Regions from separate parts of the Clostridium sp. DL1XJH146 genome, predicted to be linked through region 1. Evidence: predicted binding sites of a transcription regulator. Region 1 holds the regulator's gene; the other holds the start of a gene.
The links. The regulator Rex, encoded in region 1, represses fermentation and respiration genes when NADH is low (regulators of the CRP and FNR family bind a similar motif). The targets are predictions, from matches to a motif close to ATTGTTAANNNNTTAACAAT.

Region 1 (10,687 bases):
GCATTGGATTAGCACCAGCTGTAACATTCTTCAAACCTTCTCTTATAATAGCTTGAGCAAGTAATGTTGCAGTTGTAGTACCGTCACCAGCTACATCATTAGTTTTAGTGGCAACTTCTTTAACTAATTGAGCTCCCATATTTTCATATGGATCTTCTAACTCTATTTCTCTTGCAATACTAACACCATCATTAGTAATTAATGGTGCTCCAAATTTTTTGTCTAAAACAACATTTCTACCTTTTGGTCCTAATGTAACTTTTACAGTATTAGCTAGTGTATCAACACCAACTTGCATAGATCTTCTAGCGTCTTCACCAAATTTAATGCTTTTAGCCATTTTCAATTCCTCCTCAATTAAACTATCAATTATTCAACAATAGCTAAAATATCATTTTGTTTAACAATGATATATTCTTCACCATTTACTTTAACTTCTGTTCCAGCGTATTTAGAATACAAAATTCTATCGCCAATTTTCACTTCCATTACAATTTCTTTTCCTTCAACAATTCCACCCGGTCCTACAGCAACAACTTCTGCTTCTTGTGGTTTTTCTTGAGCTGAACTTAAAAGTACGATACCACTCTTTGTAGTTTCTTCCGCTTCTAATTTTTTAATTACTACCCTATCACCTAATGGTCTAATATTCATTATAAACCCTCCTTATGTAATAAATAGGAATGTTTGTTAGCACTCTAGTAAAACGAGTGCTAACAAATATAATATTAATTTATAGTAAATTTAATATCAAATTCCATACATTAACTAATAACTCTAAAAACAGCTAATATTTTAAGTTATCTTTCCTTATCTCGTAAAATCATCTTATTACTTTATTTTACTCTCATTTTAATGAAATCTTAGTAAAACATATATTAAATTCTATGTTATAATTAACTATTCTTTTGTTAAAAATATATTATTAGAGGTGATATAATGGGCAATATAGCTAATTACAAACAAAATTTTTTTACTATCGTAACAGCATTTATCCTTAGTTTTATATTAATAAGTTTCAGTGCTAAATTCACATTAAATTTTAAATCTCTTTATTATTTTGATATATCCTATCTTAATATAAGTGAAAACTCTGGTTATTCAGAAAATGAAATCAAAACGAATTACAACTATATAGTAGATTTTGTAGCTTCTCATAAAAACACTGAATTTAATTTACCTTCACTTAATTATTCTGAGCAAGGAAAAATTCACTTTGAAGATGTAAAAAAGGTATTCAATTTTATGGACAATCTAATGTACATACTCTTAATTCTATTAGTTTTCCTTGTACTATATGCTCTTAAAAAGAAAAATTTTAAATTTCTACGTTATACTACATATTTATTAATAATACTGCCTCTTGCAACTTTAATACCCTTTTTAATTAATTTTGACTATAGTTTTACCATATTTCATGAAATCTTATTCAGCAACGATTACTGGATATTTAATCCTATTTATGATCCTATAATTACAATACTTCCTGAAGAATTCTTTTTCCATTCCCTTGGTGTTATTGTTATATTTCTTATATTGTCTAGTATATTATGTAATGTACTCTATAAAAATATTAATAAATAGCTAAAAATAAATATCTAATTTAGCTATTTATTTTTAGTCGTATCATGAGTCATTGATTTAATTATTCTATCACCTCTTAATAACCCTATTAGAAACAGTAAACTCATCACAACAGCTATTACAATTAGAGAGGTGTGTCTTCCATCTAACAAACTGTCACCAAAGTAAGCTGATATAAAAATCCCAGGAAGCCTACCCATAGTGGAATAGAATATATAATCTTTAAATTTCACTTTGGAAATACCACAAAAATAACCCATTATATCCTTTGGCATTCCAGGTATTACATAGAAAAGGAATATAATATATTTCTTACTCCCTATTTCTAATATTTTTTCAAAATTAGTTAAATGTTTCTCTGAAATAATTTTTTCTACAAATGGTCTTCCAAATTTTCTTGATATACCATAAATAAGTACACTCCCTATGGTTATACCAATCAAAGATAATAAACCTCCGATCACACTTCCATAAATAAAACCACCTGCAATTTGAATTATTTCACCAGGAATAAAAAATACTATTACCTGCGATATTTGTAATGCAAGAAATACTATAAATCCAAGTTTTCCATATCTTAAGACAAAATCATTTATTTTGATAGGATCCTTAAAAAAATATATATACTTTTCATAGTATTCATAACCTGATATTAGTAAAAATAGTGCTAAAGCTATAAGAACAATATATACTTTATATTCAATTATTTTTTCTTTTAGTAATTTAATCATATAATCACCTTAATTTTGTTTTATTATTTGACTATATTTTAAAACATAATTAGCAATGCTTTTTAAAAAATAATTAGCAATTTGCAATTTTGAATAATAAAATCATCCTTGATTGAAAGTTATTATACTTTTATATTGTTTTCTCTTGCGTAGTAAAATAAATATTGCTGAGCAAAACCTGATAGTTTTCCAAATTTTTCTATGCTGAATTGTCTTATTTTAGGTAATGATATTTCTGGAGCTAAATAGAAATATTGCATCGCTCTCTTTACCCATACATCTACAGGAAAAGCAGTCGTTTTATCCAATGAAAAGAACATAATACAATCAGCAACTTTTGGTCCAATCCCATCTAGTTTTTGTAACTCTTTAAAACAATCATTATCCTCTAATGTCAGCATATAATCAATATCTACAACGCTATTTTTTAATTTTAACAAGGTTGACTTTATATATTTTGCTCTAAATCCAGCACTACAGCTTTTAAAATCATCTACAGTACTATCTTTTAGGTCTAAAAGAGAAGGAAATGTATAATAAACGTGCCCTTTATACTCTATAGGTTTACCCCATTTAGTGCTAATATTATTTATCACTTTTTTTATCATAGGAATTCTATTATTAGCAGAAATTATAAAAGATATAATAATTTCAAAAGGCTCTTGATTTAAAATTCTTATGCCATCACCAAATTCAACAGACTTTTTTAATATTTCATCTTTACTTAGTAATTCTTTTATCGTTCCGTAATCTCTGTATAAATCAAAGTATTTAACCCAAATCTCTTCAAAATCTTTTTCATTTGTATTATATATATAAATATCCCCATCTTTTTTCTCAACTTCGATTACTCTATCATATGCTACCCCTATGTAGGTACCTTCATCAGTTTTATCCCATCTAAAACATTGCCCACATTCAAATACATGCTTTAAATTAAAACTTCTTACATCCTTTATAATAATAACATTATCAATATTCTCAATATAATTAAAATCCATATTCTCACACTCTCTCTCGATATTTTATTAGTCTGTGTTTTATAATCTTGTTGATATCAAAACTTTTGTTAAGTAAATTACTTTAGCGTAAATAACAATTGGCAATGTTCACTTCTTTTTTTAGCAGAGCCTCATTTTATATATTCTTCACTATTATGATAAATTATAACATAAAAAAATAAGGATTTTATGAATAAAAAATCCTTATTTTTAATAATATATGATTTATTATTTAATTTTTTTTAACTAGATTTTTCAATTGTTTCTTTATGAAAATTATTAAAAGTGGAATAATATAAATAAGTGATGCTGCCATTTCTACATCCTCACCCTCTACAAATATATCTATTCCCTCTCCAAATAAATGTCCTCCAATTAAAATCAAAAAAACAGTTAATACATTAAAAATTAAATTTATCCTCAATTTTAAAGATGTCTTATAGATTAGATACATAACAATCACAGAAATAACCGCACCTATTGATACCCCTAAAATAATTGATATTGGTCCTAAATTAGCAAGCGGGATTAAAAAAAGTATAATCTCCAAACTCTCCCTGAATACTGTAACAAAAGCTAGTAAAAACAAACTAATTTTCTCTAATTTCACTTCATTATTATCTTCTACACTAAGTGAAACTGTTTTCCCAATCTTTCCTACCCAAGCGATGTTATACAAGACAAGCAAAGCGATGAACACCATGGTTCCACCAAGGAAAATATCTTTCGATAATCCTCTAAGTGAATTTATTCCACTGATAATCAATATTCCAGATATTATACTTACAACTAAACCTGCTGAAGAACCAATTACAATATATTTACTCAATTCTTCTTTTCCTATCTTAGTAACATAAATCATTAAAGGAACAAGAATAATTAACATCTCTAGAGCTTCTCTAAAAGTTATTGTTAATGCTGTTAACATATTTTTACCCTCCAAATAATCTAGTGTGTTTTCATAGAAAAGTGCTATATCACCTACCTATGTATTGAAAAAGGGTATTGTTGGCTATAATACTATATGCTAATACCTAAACTTTTGTTAACTATTCTGTTTTATATACTTGTTACTTATTAGCTATTGTTTGAACAAAGTTAATTAACTTAGCCAAAGTTTTAAATTCAATAATATTCTAGTGTTCTCAATAAATAAAATAACAAAAAGAGAGCCTAAAAGACTCTCTTTTTCGTAAATTTTTATATTAAATTATTGTTGACTAAGTTCCTCATCAATAGCTTTAGCAGCAGCTTTACCAGCTCCCATAGCAAGTATAACAGTAGCAGCACCTGTTACGGCATCTCCACCTGCATATACTTTATCTTTAGTTGTTTTTCCTGTTGTCTCATCAGCCACTAGACATCTCCATTTGTTAGCTTCTAAACCTTTAGTTGTTGAACAAATAAGTGGGTTTGGACTTGTGCCTAATGCCATTATAACAGTATCAACATCCATTACAAATTCTGAACCTTCAATTGGTACTGGTCTTCTTCTGCCACTAGCATCAGCTTCTCCTAATTCCATTTTAATACATTTCATACCTCTAACCCATCCATTTTTGTCAGCTAAGATTTCCACTGGATTTGTTAAAATATCTAAGATTAAACCTTCTTCTTTAGCATGATGTACTTCTTCTAATCTTGCTGGAAGTTCTTGCTCTGATCTCCTATATACTATATGAGATTGAGATCCTAATCTAAGGGCAGTTCTTGCTGCATCCATAGCAACATTTCCACCACCTATAACGGCTACTCTTTTACCTGATTTTACAGGTGTTTGGTAGTCTTCTTTATAAGCTTTCATAAGGTTAACTCTTGTTAGATATTCATTAGCTGAAAAAACTCCATTAAAATTCTCACCAGGAATTCCCATGAATTTAGGAAGACCTGCTCCTGAACCTACAAATACAGATTCAAAATTTTCATCCTCTATCAACTCTTCTATTGTTGTAGTTTTTCCTATAATAACGTTTGTTTCAATTTTAACTCCAAGCTTTTTAATATTTTCTATTTCTGCTTTAACAACTTTTTCTTTTGGTAATCTAAACTCTGGTATACCATATACTAAAACACCACCGGCTTCATGAAGTGCTTCAAATATAGTTACATCGTAGCCTTTTTTAGCAAGATCTCCTGCGCAAGTAAGTCCAGCAGGCCCACTACCAACTACAGCTACTTTTTTACCTTTGCTTTCTTCCTTTTCAGATAAATCAATATTGTTTTCTCTTGCCCAATCAGCTACAAATCTTTCTAACTTTCCTATTGAAACAGGTTCTCCTTTTATTCCAAGGACGCATCTTTCTTCACATTGGCTTTCTTGTGGACAAACCCTTCCACATACAGCTGGCAAAGAACTATACTTGGCAATAACTCTTGCAGCCTCTTCAAATTCATTTTTCTTTACATGTTCAATAAATCCCGGTATATCTATTGAAACTGGACACCCACCTACACACTTAGGATTTTTACAATTCAAACATCTTTGTGCTTCTGCAACAGCTTCTTCCTCATTATATCCATAACATACTTCTTCAAAATTTCTACTTCTAACCTTAGGATCTTGTTCTCTTACTGGTATTTTATGCATTCTATCCATTAGTTGTCACCTCCGCAACCGCAGCCACCCTTGTGATGATGTGTATCTCCTTCTTCTACCTTAAGTTGACTTCTTCCTTCTTCTGTCTTATACATAGTTTGTCTTCTCATAGCTTCTTCAAAATTAACTAAGTGTCCATCAAATTCAGGTCCATCTACACACGCAAATTTAATTTCATTTCCTATACTTACTCTACAAGCTCCACACATGCCTGTACCATCTACCATAATTGGATTAAGACTTACTGTTGTAGGTATGTCGTATTCTTTTGTCATAAGACACACAAATTTCATCATAATCATTGGTCCTATTGCTACTACATGATCATATTTCTTTCCTTTGTTATCTATCAGCTCTTTAAATAAGTTTGTAACAAGACCATGGAATCCATAAGAACCATCATCTGTTGCTACATACAAATCCCCAGCATATTCTTTCATTTCTTCTTCTAAAATCAATGTTGATTTTGATTTTGTACCAATTATTACATCAACATCAATTCCTTGTTCTTTCATCCATTTTACTTGTGGAAATACTGGTGCTGTTCCAACTCCACCCGCAATAAACATAATCTTCTTCTTTTTTAATTCTTCTATATCTTCATGAATAAATTCTGAAGGTTGTCCAAGTGGTCCTACAAAATCGCTAACGTAGTCACCCTCTTGAAGATGGGCCATCTGTACTGTTGATGTACCAAGTTGTTGGAATACAATAGTGACAGAACCTTTTTCCCTATCATAATCACAAATCGTTAAAGGAATCCTTTCTCCCTTTTCGTCTAGCTTGACAATAATAAACTGTCCTGGCTGTGCTGATTTTGCTACTCTAGGTGCATCTATATCCATTAGATATAAATCAGGAGCGAGTTCTCGTCTCTTTAAAATTTTATACATTTACTTTCACCTCTTTAATTATATATATAGCCGAGGAAATCTTAAAATATTTATTGGGTAGACTTAATGACAAGATTTAAAATTACTCTAGTTTATATTATAATTAAAAACTTCACAAAGGTAAAGTGAAGTTCTTAAAAAAACTCTATTTTTAGGAGCTTATTATATTTTTTGCTTTAATAAATATGTTAAAGTTAACAAACTTTCACTCAAATGAACATTTTCTACAGTTACATTTTCCGGTGTTTCAATATCTACCGGTGCAAAATTCCATATCCCACTAACCCCATTTTTTACAACTATCTCACAAACCTTTTGAGCATTTTCTCCTGGAACGCATATAACCGCAATATCAACTTCACAATTACTTAAAAAATCATTAAGACTATCAATATCTTTAACTTCAACATCTCTTATTTTTAATCCAATTAGTTTTGGATTAACATCAAAAATCCCCTTTAACTCAAATCCTAGTCGGTTAAACTCAGTATAATTAGCAATTGCCTGCCCAATATTACCTGCTCCAACTATTACAGTTTTGTATTGAAAATCTAATCCAAGAATTATACTAATTTCTCTATACAAGTCTGAAACATTATATCCATATCCTTGCTGTCCAAAATCTCCGAAACAATTTAAATCTTGTCTTATTTGTGAAGCTGTGAATCCAATTTTTTGACTTAATTCTCTTGAAGAAATCCTATCAATATCATTCTTAATTAATTCTTGCAAATATCTATGATATTTAGGTAATCTTCTTATTACTGCCATAGAAACATTGCTCTTTTTTTCTTTTTTATTCATGCGCGCACTCCCTTTAAGAATTAAAATTAAAATAATAATAACTATTTATAATATAACAAATTTACAATTACAATAAATATGATATATTTATTCTCTATTTTTTTGCATTATTAAATGTTAAACTATATAATATGATTTTATATATTTATGATTAAAAATGCAAGCTATTTGATAATATATATTAATTAAACTAATATGCAAGAGTAAGGTGGGGAATGTAATGGTAGTTTTAAGCTGCAAAAACATAAAAAAAAGCTATGGTGTAGATGAAATTCTAAAAAATACCACTTTTAATATAAATGATAGTGAAAAAGTGGGGTTAGTAGGCCCCAATGGTGCCGGTAAATCTACACTTTTCAAAATTTTAATAAAAAAAATAGAGGCTGATAGTGGTGACATATTTGTTGATAAAAATAAAAAATTAGGTTATCTATCGCAGCATCTAACTTTAGAAAGTACCAATACTATATATGATGAAATGCTAAAGGTTTTTGAAGATTTAACAAATATGGAGAAAAATCTAAAATTATTAGAAATCGAAATGTCAAAACCTTATGACCTTGATAATGAAAAATATCATCAGAAAATTATTAGAAAATATACAGATACAACTGAATTATATCAAAACAAAGGTGGATATACATACAAAGCAGAAATCAACAAAGTTCTAAAAGGTCTTGGATTTACTGAAGATGATTATACTAAAAATATTAATATTTTAAGTGGTGGTCAAAAAACGAGAGCCTCTCTTTGCAAACTTCTTTTAATTAATCCCGATATACTTCTTTTAGATGAACCTACTAACCATTTAGATTTAGAAGCTATTGAATGGCTTGAGGGATATTTAAAAAGCTATAAGGGTACAATTTTAGTAATATCACATGATAGATTTTTCTTAGACTTTATAACCAACAGAACTTTAGAATTAAAAGGTGGAACAATTGAAATATATAAAGGTAACTACACGGAATACCTCACTTTAAAAGAAAAAAGATATGAAGAAAAATTAAAAGCCTTTAAACTTCAAGATGCAGAAATTAAAAGACAAGAGGATATCATAAAAAAGTATAAATCATTTAATCGTGAAAAAAGTATAAAAGCTGCTGAAAGCAGACAAAAACAATTAGATAAAGTAGAAAGAATAGATGCCCCTACAAAGGAAAAAAATTTAAAAAGTTTCACTTTTGTGCCAGAAATAACTAGCGGTAATGACGTTCTTTATTCAGAAAATATTTCAAAATCATATGGTGAAAAAGTTCTATTTACTAATCTCAATTTAGAAATAAAGAAAAACGAAAAAACAGCATTAATAGGCGATAATGGAAGAGGTAAAACTACACTATTCAATATACTAATGAATAAAGTATCACCAGACTCTGGTTTTTTCGAATTAGGCCAGAATGTTATGATAGGTTACTATGACCAAGAGCAATCCAATCTAAATGATGAAAAGAACATATTAGATGAAGTATGGGATACGTTCCCTACAATGACAACAACGAGTGTGCGTAACGCCTTAGCTGCTTTCCTTTTTACTGGTGATGACGTTTTTAAAAAAATATCCAACCTAAGTGGTGGCGAGAAATGTAGAATAAATCTTTTAAAGTTAATGCTTTCACAATCAAATTTCTTACTATTAGATGAACCTACAAATCACCTAGATGTTATGTCAAGAGAAGCTTTAGAAAATGCTTTAATAAATTATGAAGGAACTTTACTTGTGATATCTCACGATAGATACTTTTTAAATAAAGTTGTACATAAAATCCACGAATTGAATATAGATGGTTTGAAAACTTATTTAGGTAACTATAGTTACTATGTAGAAAAGAAAAAAAATCCTCTTAGATTTGAAAACATCGAAGAAATAGAAGGAAAAACAAAAACAGAAATAAAAAATGAGCGAAAAAAGAAAAATGAAGAAAAAAAATTACAACAAATTAAAGGCCAACAAATTAGAGACCTTGAGAAAAAAATTGCAGATACTGAAGAAGCTATTGAAGAATTCCAATCGAAACTTTGTCTAGAAGAAATTTATTCAAATCCAGAAGAAAGTGAAAAAATTACTTTTTCTTTAAAAGAAAGTGAAAGAAAACTAGAAGAATTATATGAAGAATGGGAAAACTTATTATAGAAACAATCATTACTGAAACTGACCCAAATAATTTAAATTCTAATTTCGTAAATCATGAAAAAACAACCATTTCGTATGAAAATTAATTTCTCAAAATATTTATATTTACCATACAAAAGCTGATTTTCTATAATATAGAAAGTCAGCTTTTAATTTTTAAATTCTGTTTTAAAGACTCATTAATTTATAATATATTGTTTGAATCAATAGTTTTTATTTATGAAATTTTAGCAATATACAATTAGCCACTAAGGTATCTTATTATCATATCAATAAAAAGTTCTAATTGCTTCTTTCCTTTAATCTCTTTATCAAAATTTAAAATATTTCCTCTAACTATAAATTTCTGAGAAAGGGCCATCATAGAATTTACAATGGTTACAAACAATATATCTTTATCAATATCAACTCTTATTGACAAATCTTTTTTACCTTCGTCTAAATAACTTAAAAAAATAGGTTTTAAATTTATTACATTTTTTTCATATTCTTTTAGTTTTTCTTTTGAAATATTTTCTTTTACTATATAGTTATCGAAATACTCTATAAATCTCAAATAGTTAGGATAGTTCTCATATATATCAATAAATATTATTAGTAATTGCTTTATTTTTTCTTTACCGTTTATTTCTTTATTATCTATACTTTTAAATTCTTCTAAATATTTCCTATTTATTTCATTTTTCCATATATTTGTAGCCACCTCTATAGCAAGGTCAGTCTTTGTAGAAAAGTATCGATAAACTGAAGCTACACCAACCTGTGCTCTATCTGCAATATCGACCATCTTAGCATTTTCTATCCCCTTTTCCATAAAAACTATTGTAGCAGCTTTTACAACTTCCATTTTTCTTTTTTCTTTCATTTCTTCCCGCTCAAGTTTTCTTTTAGTTTTTATATCCATTTTCTTTCTCCTTTTATAAAGGTTTTATTACAAAGGAATA
Region 2 (10,687 bases), on a different contig from region 1:
TGTTTATTAAGTTCTTTTTCTTTTAATAAAATCACATCTACTTTTGTACCAGTAATTCCTTTCCTACTATCCTTTCTAATTTGTAGCTTAAATTCTTCACTATTGTTTAATTTAAGTAATTCATTCTTTAAATAGGTCTCATCTACTCCGATATCAATCATTGCCCCTAAATTCATATCACCGCTTATACCAGCAAAACAGTCGTAATATAAAATACTCACATCGTTCCTCCCATAAGAATTATAGTTCACAGTTCACAGTTCACAGTTCACAGTTTTCAGTTCTCAGTGAATAATTAATATTTTGCAATTCATGGTTATAAATTAACAATAAATTGTCTTTATACTAACGATATTATAGCATAGTTTAATTTTAAATACACATTTTCTCAATAGTTATCATTGCAGAATAGTTATCATTTCAGAATAATAATATTCTAAAACATAGACTTAATTTAATAATCTGACGCATAAAAAATTTAATATATCCTATCCTAAATAGTTGAAGATAAATTTGAGATATGATAAAATCACATTAGTGTATATACATGTGTATATATAATGCTCGTTTTTTTTACAATACAATATTTTTATAGAAATACGGTTTTATGAAAAATATACATTACATTTCAAGAAAGAGGAGAATTTATATGAAAAAATCAGATTCAATTTTTAAAAGGGCTTTTAAACGTTATTTTTTAGATGCTCTTAGTGCCATGGCTTTAGGACTTTTTGCTTCATTAATAATTGGACTTATATTATCTCAAATATCTAAAATACCAGGTTTAGCTTTTATAGCGGAATTTTCCGAAATTATTTCAGCTAAATCTCCTGTAGTTGGTTCAGCCATTGGGGTAGCCATAGCTTATGGATTAAAAACTAGTCCACTTACCATGTTCTCATCTGCAGCAACCGGTGCCTTTGGTTATAGTCTCGGAGGACCAGTAGGTGCTTATGTAGCTGCAGTTTTTGGTGCAGAAATAGGCGAACTTGTTGCTGGAAAAACGAAAATGGATATTATAGCTATACCTTCTATTACAATAATAGCTGGATCCTTAGCTGGTAAATTCGTAGGTCCATACATTGCAGCTTTTATGACTGATTTTGGTCAATTAATAAATACTGCAACAACGTTGAACCCTATTCCTATGGGAATCATAGTAGCTACCTTAATGGGGCTCGCTCTCACTGCACCAATAAGTAGTGCTGCAATTGCAATATCTTTAAATCTTACAGGCCCAGCTGCTGGAGCTGCAACTATTGGATGTTGTGCGCAAATGGTTGGTTTTGCAGTAGCTAGTTATCGTGAAAATAAATTGTCTGGTTTAATTTCGCAGGGCCTTGGAACATCTATGCTTCAAATTGCAAATATTTTTAGAAATCCCAAAATACTAATACCTCCAACACTAGCTGGTGCAATATTAGGTCCAATAGCCATTACAGTTTTCGAGCTTGAAAATATAGCTATTGGTGCTGGTATGGGGACAAGTGGTTTAGTGGGTCCTATAGGAACCTATACAGCTATGCAAGGCACAATATCAGCACCGCTACTTATTGCTGAAATCATTCTTCTAGAATTTATAGCCCCTGCTATACTCACTATTATAATTTCTGAATTTATGAGAAAGAAAAACTGGATTAAACTTGGTAGTATGAAACTAGAAACAAATTAAATACATTTTTAAAATTTTATTTTAAAAAACAGCTTACAATTTTACTTGTAAGCTGTTTTTTTATTTCATAATAAAATTTTGATTGATTATTTAAATAAATCTTTTAATTTATCACCAAAAAGGTCGCCTAAAGTAGTTCCGCCTTCTTCTTCTTGACCCATAAATTCAGCATACTTAGCTGAATTATCAACTGCTTCCTTTATACTTAAAGATATTCTCTTACTATCCACATCAATATTAAGAATTTTAACATTAACTTTTTCTCCAACTGAAAGTTTATCAGAAGGTTCTTCTATTCTATCTTCTGATATTTCAGATAAATGTACTAATCCTTCAAACCCTGGAGCTAATTGAACAAAAGCACCAAATTTAGCAAGTTTAACAACTTTACCTTCTACAACTTGGTTAACTTTAAACTTATCTTTCATTGCATCCCAAGGATTACCTTTAACATCTTTCAAACTTAAAGAAATTCTATTCTTTTCTTTATCTACCTCTAATACATATACTTCAACTTCTTGACCAACTGAAACAACATCCTCAACATTTTTAACTCTTTCCCAAGAAAGTTGAGTAATATGAACAAGTCCATCTAATCCACCTAAATCAATAAATGCACCAAATTTAGCTATTCTACTTACTTTCCCTGTTCTCTTTTCGCCTTTTTTGATAGAAGCCCATATTTCATCTTTTTTAACTTCTAATTCTGCCATTTCAATTTGCTTTCTAGAAGCTACAACTTTCTTTTTGTCTTTATCAAAATCAATTAATACAACTTCTAATTCATTTCCAACGAATGTTGATAAATCTTTTACATAACTTGCTGATACATGAGATGCTGGAATAAATACTCTTACTCCTTTAAAATCAGCAGTAACTCCGCCTTTTACAACTTCCTTAACATTAACAATAAAGTTTTCACTTTTCTCATTTAATGCTTCTAACTCATCCCAAACTTTTAATGCATCTGCTTTTTTCTTAGATAAAGCTACATTACCTTCACCATCATTTACTTTTAACACGTAAACATCTATTTCATCACCTGCATTAACTTCATCATTTTCAGGCATTTCTTCTTTACTGATTATTCCATCAGTAATATATCCTATGTTTACTAGTACTTCATTTTCTCCAACGGAAATAACTGTTCCGTTTAGTATATCACCTACACCGATTTTTTTCATTGTTTCATCGATTTCAGTAATAACTTCGTTCATTGAATTAATATTTTCTTGCTCCATTGAAATCTCTCCTCGCGTTCTAATTTACACCATTTTATATTATACCATAACTTTATAAAAAAAAAGGGTATTCCCAAAGGAAATACCTTAAATTTTATTTATTTTCCTTTTTTTATGTTTATTTTCGCTATTACACGTCAAATAATCAATTAATCAAGATAAGTTATTTCCACATTTTTACCCAGTTGTTTTAATATTTCTGAAAGTTCATTTATAATTTTAAGCTTTATATTCAAATCCAAAGGAAAATCAGGATTTTGATGTGCTGGATTAACTGCTTTACCTACCCACAAATGGAGATGTGTACATCTATTCAATAAAATTTCTGCTAATCTTGTAGCTCCATCTATACTATCAAATTTATATTTATAAGGTTCTTCATAACAATTGACTAAATACCCTTTAATTATCTCTACAGTACTTGTTAAAGTTAGCACTCCTTCTGTTACTAAATCGAAGCCTTCTATATATGCCGTTGGTGGGACATTCATACCTAAAGTATCTTCATTGACTTCAAGTCTTTTATCAAGCACCCTAGCTGCAATATTGGCTGTAGTACCACCACAAATAATTTTGCTTCCTTTACATCTCATGAACTTTTTAAATATAAATTCATCATCGTCAGGATTTTTGGGTGGACCAGCTATCATTTCTACATACTCCGGTTCAGTTAACTTTATAGTCATTACCGTAGTATCATCACCAGGTTTATTTGCATATAAATCATTACAAGTTTGAAGCAAATCTTTAGATATTCCAAATGCAGTCTTTGTATTACTATCTAGCTTGCCCAAAAACTCTGCGATATTTTCCCACTGCCACCCTAAATTTAATAATTTGCCAACACCAGCATGTATAGCCCCATCACTTACAACAGTTATGTAATCCCCATCTTTCATATAAAAAGTACTCTTATAAATTTTTTTATTATCAAGTACCATCATTTCTTTTGGTACTTCTATTAGTTTATTATTTCTAAAAAATAAAAATGGAGGATTATCATATTCAATAGCATTAACCTTTCCGCTATTAAATATTTCTATTATAGTAAATGTAGAATATGCAACTTTTCTCACAGAACAAATAGGTAATGTATGCGCAATAGTATCCACTGTTTCCTGAATTGAAGCTCCCTCTTTTAGCATAGTACCAGCAATCTTTGATGTAAGTGTTGCTAAAATATTAGCTTTAACCCCACTACCTAGACCATCTGCTAACACTATAATCATTCCATCCTTAGTTCTATTAACTTCAATATGATCCCCACACAACTCTTCCCCAAATTTATTAAGACTTTCATATGCAAAGTCAATAAAATAACTCATCATATATCACCATCTTTACTTGCCATTTTCTTTAGTTTAGTCAAAATCACCTTTGTTTCAGCTGTAGTTTCACCAAGCAAGCTAGCTATTTCTTGTGCTACTCTCATTTGTTTCTCTATTACACGTTGTGCTGCATCTAATGTTTCTTCTTTTACTACGCCAAGTTCTTTTTTTCTTTTTTCTTCTAATGTTATATCATTCATTATTATTATAAAAATCTTTTCTTTTTCTAAGTACAAAATGTTTTCTTGCATAACAATCCCATATTGATGATAAGCAACCTTCTCACCATAAACATTTTCTTTGTTTTCTTTTGCTTTAACTAAGTTTTTATCACTTATGATATTTAAAATATTTTTAGGATTACATCCTTCATTAGATAACAAAAAAATTCTAGCTGCCGTCGGATTATATTCCTTAATTGCTAGATTTTCATCTAATAAAAATATAGCATTTGGTGAATTCTCAAAAATAACATTAGTTAAACTCTCAGCTTTACTTCTCATATAAGGGACACACATAGTTTTTTCTGACATACCATCAAGAACTGCTTTTGCCTTTTCTCTACAAGTATTATAGCCACAGGCACCACAATTAAGTTCATCTGTTTTTTCAAATTTACCCATTTCTCTCATAACACTAATAATTTGCTTCTCAGAATATTCATTTGTAATTACTGCTTTGTTTTGAAAGTTTTTCTCAAGTCCAATATTATAATGTTTCTTTTCATCATTATCAACCTTATCATTTTTTCTTTTAACATAGTCACTAACTTTTTTCTTTCTTACAAATAACCCTTGTTCTTCTTTGGGTGTTGCTGGTCCACCTATACATCCACCAATGCAAACATTTAATTCTACTATTACATTTTCTATATTTTTATTTTTTATTTCCTCTAATATTTCTCTACACTTATCAAATCCATCAACTTTAATATAATCATATTTTAATTTTTTATCTCCAATATCTAGTCTGTCAATTACAGATCCTAACAATGGATAAGACGTTCCAACTTTTGATGTTTCTTCATCAAATTCAGATTCTTCTAAATCCGAAATATTTATTTCCTTATATTTAAACCATTTATAAAGTTCTTCAAAAGTTATTACTGCATCAATAGATTTAGTTTCATCTTCATACGCAACTTCATATTTTTTAGAAATACACGGTCCTATAAATATAATTTTTGTATCTGAACCATATTTTTCTTTTATTCTTCTTGCATGTGCAATCATTGGTGAAACAACTGGAATCATATACTTAATTAATTCAGGGTAATATTTTTCTATTAAAAAATTACTAGATGGACAGCATGTAGTTATAACATTTTTAAGCTTATTGTTATTAATATATTTTTCATATTCTTTTGAAACTAATTCTGCTCCAACAGCTGTCTCTTCTACTGCATAAAATCCAATATTTTTTAGTGCTGTTACCATTTGACCAAATTCTTCATACTCAAAAGACCCTGCAAAAGATGGTGCTAAGCTGACAACACACTTTTCACCACTTTTTATAAAGTTAAGCACTTTGTCTACATCCGTCTTTATATATCTTGCTTCTTGTGGACAAACTACTAAACATTGCCCACAGGCAATACACTTTTCTTCCATTATTTCTGCTTTGTCATCTTTAATTTTTATAGCCTTTACATGGCACGTTCTTAAACACTTATAACAGTTCTTACAGTTTTGACTATTAAAATCAATAAGATTCATAGTAAAACCCCCTTAAAAATATTCTATTACTATAACCTACTTGAAACGTAATCATTAAAAAATTCGTCAACTTTATCTTTATTTACAGAATAGAACTCATTTTCGTTAATTCTAACAGATACAGATTGGGTACATTTTCCTAAACAAAACGCAGCCTTGATTATTACTTTCTCTCTTAAATTGTTCTTTTCTACTAGTTCAGTTAATTTTGTGATTACTTCGTAAGATCCTTTTAAATGGCAAGAACTTCCAATACATATATGTATATCCATGTTTCCCCCTTTCATAATTGTTATTTTTTTAACAATTATTTAAATGTATCCCCTTATTATCGACTCACTATAAGATTATTCTACTACTATATCAACTAACTATCAATATAGTTTTCTCTATATTAAACTTATAATTTAAATAAATTGTTTCTATTTATTATATTAAATAACTCTGTTATAATACTTCTAGTAAAGAAGCTAGTTATCAGAAACTAAATTTTATTACATATTACTCTAAAACATAAGTTAATTTTTCAAAAGGAGTATCATAATGGGTTTATACATAGGAGAAATCGCTGCATTAGTTAGTACAATTTGTTGGACTGTTTGTTCTTTATCTTTTGAAGCAGCTGGAAAAAGAGTTGGATCATTAGCTGTGAATTTTTTAAGATTGATTATTGGATTTTTTTTATTATCATTATATTGTTATTTTTTACGTGGACTATTCTTACCTACCGATGCAAGCATACATACTTGGATATGGTTAGGATTATCCGGTATTGTTGGTTTAGTTTTAGGAGACCTATTTCTATTTGAAGCTTATGTTGAAATTGGCGCAAGAATTTCTATGCTTGTATTATCTGCTTCTCCTCCACTTACTGCAATACTCGGCTATTTCATTCTTGGCGAAAAACTTAGTATAATTAGTATTATAGGAATGTTTATAACTGTACTAGGTATATGTATTGTAATTTTCAAAAAAGATACTTCTGACAAGATAAAACTCAACCATCCAATTAAAGGCATTACCTTTGCTTTCTTAGGTGCTTTTGGACAATCTCTAGGTTTAATCCTAAGTAAAATAGGTATGGCTGATTATAACGCATTTGCTGCATCTCAAATAAGAACTATCTTTGGAATTCTAGGCTTTGCTATATTATTCTTTTTTTCTAAAAAATGGACAACTTTAAAACCTGCCATCCACAACAAATATGCTATGTCATTTATAACTTTAGGTGCAATTTTCGGACCCTTTATCGGAGTATCACTATCTTTATTAGCTGTTCAATATACCAAAGCTGGTATTGTATCTACCATAACTTCTATAGTTCCAGTTATGATAATACCTCCTTCTATCTTTTTATTTAAAGAGAAAATTACCATTAAAGAAATTATAGGTTCTATTGTAGCCGTATTAGGAGTTACAATTTTATTTATTAAATAATTTCCACTTGACACTCTTTATAAACCATAATAAAATATAAAAGCATAGCGAAAAAGGTTGCATCTTAGAATTTCATCTCTAAGAGTATTTTAGATTAGGATAACACTTCCTAATATGTTTTTATTTTTGTTTATTCTTTAATTGCGAGTCAATAAGATATTATTGACTCGCTTTTTTTTATCTATATTATTATATATTTATGATTTTTTTAAAAAAGGAGTAATTAATATGATTGGTTACGCTTGTATCCCTTTAGCTGTACCATATAAAACAACCAGAAAATTTTTACTAAAAAACTTTACTGAAGAAAATTTCTATAATGCTGCAAATTTAAACCTTATAGATTTATTACGTATTCTAGAATATAACAAAAATAATAATATTAATTTTTTCAGAATCAGTTCAGATATAATTCCTTTTGCAGGCCATAGTATTAATGATATTAAATGGGAGAAATGTTTTGAAAATAATTTTTCACAAATCGGAACCTATATCAAAGAAAATAATCTTCGTGTTTCGATGCATCCTGGTCAATACTCCGTCATTAATTCACCAAATGAAAATGTGGTTCAAAACAGCATAAAAGATATTGATTACCATTCTAACTTTCTAGATTTACTACAACTTGATTATACTCACAAAATAGTTATACATATAGGTGGTGTATACGGCAATAAGACTGAAGCTATAGAACGATTTGAAAAAAACTACCAAAAGCTATCTTTCTCAAGCAAAAATAGAGTTATTATTGAAAATGATGATAAATCATATACTCTACAAGATGTACTAAAGATTAGTAATTCATTAAACATTCCCGTAGTTTTCGACAATTTACATCATAAATGTAATCCTTCTTTAGATTGGTCATATAAAAAAATTTTTGAGGGAGTTAGTACAACTTGGAATTTAAAAGATGGTAAAATGAAAACTCACTATTCTCAAGCTGACCCCTTAAAAAATGGTAGGTCACATTCTAAAACTATTATGTTAAAAGAATTTTTAGATTATTATTCAGAGATAAAAGGTTTTGATACAGATATAATGTTGGAAGTTAAAGATAAAAATATATCAGCGCTAAAATGTATAAATAGTTTATCTATAAATCCTTCAAAAAGTACCCTTACAAGTGAATGGGCAAAATACAAATATCTGGTTATGGAAAAAGATTATGCTCTTTATAAAAAAGGTAGTCATATGATGAATTCTGATACTAGCATTGAACATTTTTATTATTTTATTGATGAATGTATCTCTCTGCCTTATTCAAAAGGAAATTTTATTAATACTGCTGAGCATATTTGGGGTTATTTCAAAGATAAAGCTACCTTACGTGAAAAAAACAGCTTTTTTAAAGCCATAAAAGAATTTGATGACCCTTCGAAAATAAAAAAAAGATTATACAATTTATCACTAAAGTATAATGAAGATTATCTTAATAGTTCCTACTATTTTTATTACTAGGATACTAGTTCATAGTTCATAGTTCATAGTTCATAGTTCATAGTTCATAGTTCATAGTTCATAGTTCATAGTTCATAGTTCATAGTGATTTTACTATAATAAGTAATCTACACTAGTTATTCAGCTTCTGTAAAAAATTATCTTTAAAAATCAAGTATTTTTAACTTATATTCTAGCTGGACTCTAAAAAAAAGTTGGCATAAGCCAACTTTTTTTATTAATGACATCCACTACAAGTTGAGCATCCGCCTTCTGCTTGATTTACAGGAGCAACTAAAAAGCCAGATCCCATAAATGAAATTCTTATATCTCCATATGAAGCATATTCATCTTTATCCATAATTACTTTTATACCTTCTGTTTCATATAGGACATCACTTTCCAACATTCCATCAAAAGCTAATCCAAATCTAGGACCGGAACATCCGCCCTCTCCCATAGCATATACTCTAATAGTATCAGGTGCTTCTTCTGGTTTATCATTAAAAGCATTCTTTAATGCATCTAAAGATTGTTCATCTAATTCTAAATTTAATTTCATATTTATCACCTCACAACTAGATTAACTTAGTTTCAAATAAAAGTCAATATCAATAATCATTTTTCTTTAATATTTATTATCATTCTAATAGATTATTAATTCTTTCAGCTTTTCTTCCCTGTGTTTTTGTTTTTCTAGTAAACAATTATAATCATATTCATCAATTTTGCCAATATTATGTTCTAAGTATTCTTTTGTTGCCTCATAATTTTCCACTAAATTATTATACTCATTTTGATTAAAATTCTCTCCATAAACAATTTTATTCTTTAATCTTTCAATATCTTCTTTCCTTCTTTTTTGTATCTCTTTTGCATGCTGAATATTTTGTTTGTCTCCTATGTCAGAATGTTGTTCTAAATGTCTTTCAGTCCTCACATAATTTTCTGTTGTAGTAATTATTTGTTCAATCCTATTTCTATTTTCTAACTTCTCATTTACTTTATCAACCGTACTTTGAAATAAATCTTTATTATTAATCAATTAAAGTTCCTCCCTTGTTGTTATTCATAATTTATGATTATTTTCTGCAAAATAATAATATATATGCAAAAAATACTAAATAAGCTAATATTTTTCGAAAGTTAAGTAATTATTTTTATTGTATAAATATTCATTTCGTTATAATATATACCTAATGAAAAAATAGGAGGAAAAGATACTATGCTAGGTACCATTGTAAATACAATTGCAATCGTTTTAGGTAGCTTAATAGGTTTATTATTAAGAAAAGGCCTTCCAGAAAATTATAAAGATACAATTATGAAAGGAATATCTTTAGCTGTAATTTTAATAGGTCTTCAAAATGCCCTTAAAACAGAAGATATTATGCTTGTTATTATTAGTATGGTAATTGGAAGTATTTTAGGTGAATTTTTAAATATCGAACAAGCATTAGAAAATATTGGTCATAATATAGAAAATAAATTCTCTTCTAGTGAAAGTGGAATAGCTAAAGCCTTTGTAACTTCATCACTTTTATTCTGTGTAGGTTCTATGGCTGTAGTAGGTGCACTACAGAGTGGACTAACAGGCAATCATGAAACGCTCTTTGCAAAATCCACATTAGACGGTATTGCTTCTATAATTTTTGCTTCCTCAATGGGTATTGGAGTAATTTTCTCTGCTGCTGCTGTATTTTTATATCAAGGGTTAATTACAATAGCTGCATCATTATTAAAAGGACTTTTAGTAGATTCCGTTATAACTGAAATGTCAGCTATAGGTGGTTTATTGATAGTAGCCTTAGGCTTTAATATGTTAGAGATTAAAAAAATAAAAGTAGCAAATAT

Region 2: a site for Rex is predicted at 6,245-6,264, ahead of ACVHXK_RS11710 ((2Fe-2S) ferredoxin domain-containing protein). Genes of this name have one in related genera too.

The regions. Positions count from the first base shown of each region.
Region 1 is NZ_JBTVVN010000023.1:41,996-52,682, forward strand. It holds gene groL (chaperonin GroEL) at 1-340, opposite strand, end outside; gene groES (co-chaperone GroES) at 370-654, opposite strand; gene ACVHXK_RS11935 (TIGR01906 family membrane protein) at 940-1,584, shown strand; gene ACVHXK_RS11940 (TVP38/TMEM64 family protein) at 1,608-2,315, opposite strand; gene ACVHXK_RS11945 (DNA-3-methyladenine glycosylase family protein) at 2,438-3,316, opposite strand; gene ACVHXK_RS11950 (FTR1 family protein) at 3,549-4,244, opposite strand; gene gltA (NADPH-dependent glutamate synthase) at 4,527-5,912, opposite strand; gene ACVHXK_RS11960 (sulfide/dihydroorotate dehydrogenase-like FAD/NAD-binding protein) at 5,912-6,805, opposite strand; gene ACVHXK_RS11965 (redox-sensing transcriptional repressor Rex) at 6,968-7,609, opposite strand; gene ACVHXK_RS11970 (ABC-F family ATP-binding cassette domain-containing protein) at 7,830-9,743, shown strand; gene ACVHXK_RS11975 (TetR/AcrR family transcriptional regulator) at 9,985-10,647, opposite strand; gene ACVHXK_RS11980 (glycoside hydrolase family 2 TIM barrel-domain containing protein) at 10,661-10,687, opposite strand, start outside.
Region 2 is NZ_JBTVVN010000022.1:55,385-66,071, forward strand. It holds gene larC (nickel pincer cofactor biosynthesis protein LarC) at 1-221, opposite strand, end outside; gene ACVHXK_RS11690 (PTS transporter subunit IIC) at 650-1,672, shown strand; gene rpsA (30S ribosomal protein S1) at 1,759-2,913, opposite strand; gene ACVHXK_RS11700 (SpoIIE family protein phosphatase) at 3,063-4,238, opposite strand; gene ACVHXK_RS11705 ([Fe-Fe] hydrogenase large subunit C-terminal domain-containing protein) at 4,238-5,956, opposite strand; gene ACVHXK_RS11710 ((2Fe-2S) ferredoxin domain-containing protein) at 5,986-6,228, opposite strand; gene ACVHXK_RS11715 (DMT family transporter) at 6,500-7,393, shown strand; gene uvsE (UV DNA damage repair endonuclease UvsE) at 7,622-8,854, shown strand; gene ACVHXK_RS11725 (hypothetical protein) at 9,072-9,395, opposite strand; gene ACVHXK_RS11730 (hypothetical protein) at 9,480-9,878, opposite strand; gene ACVHXK_RS11735 (DUF554 domain-containing protein) at 10,059-10,687, shown strand, end outside.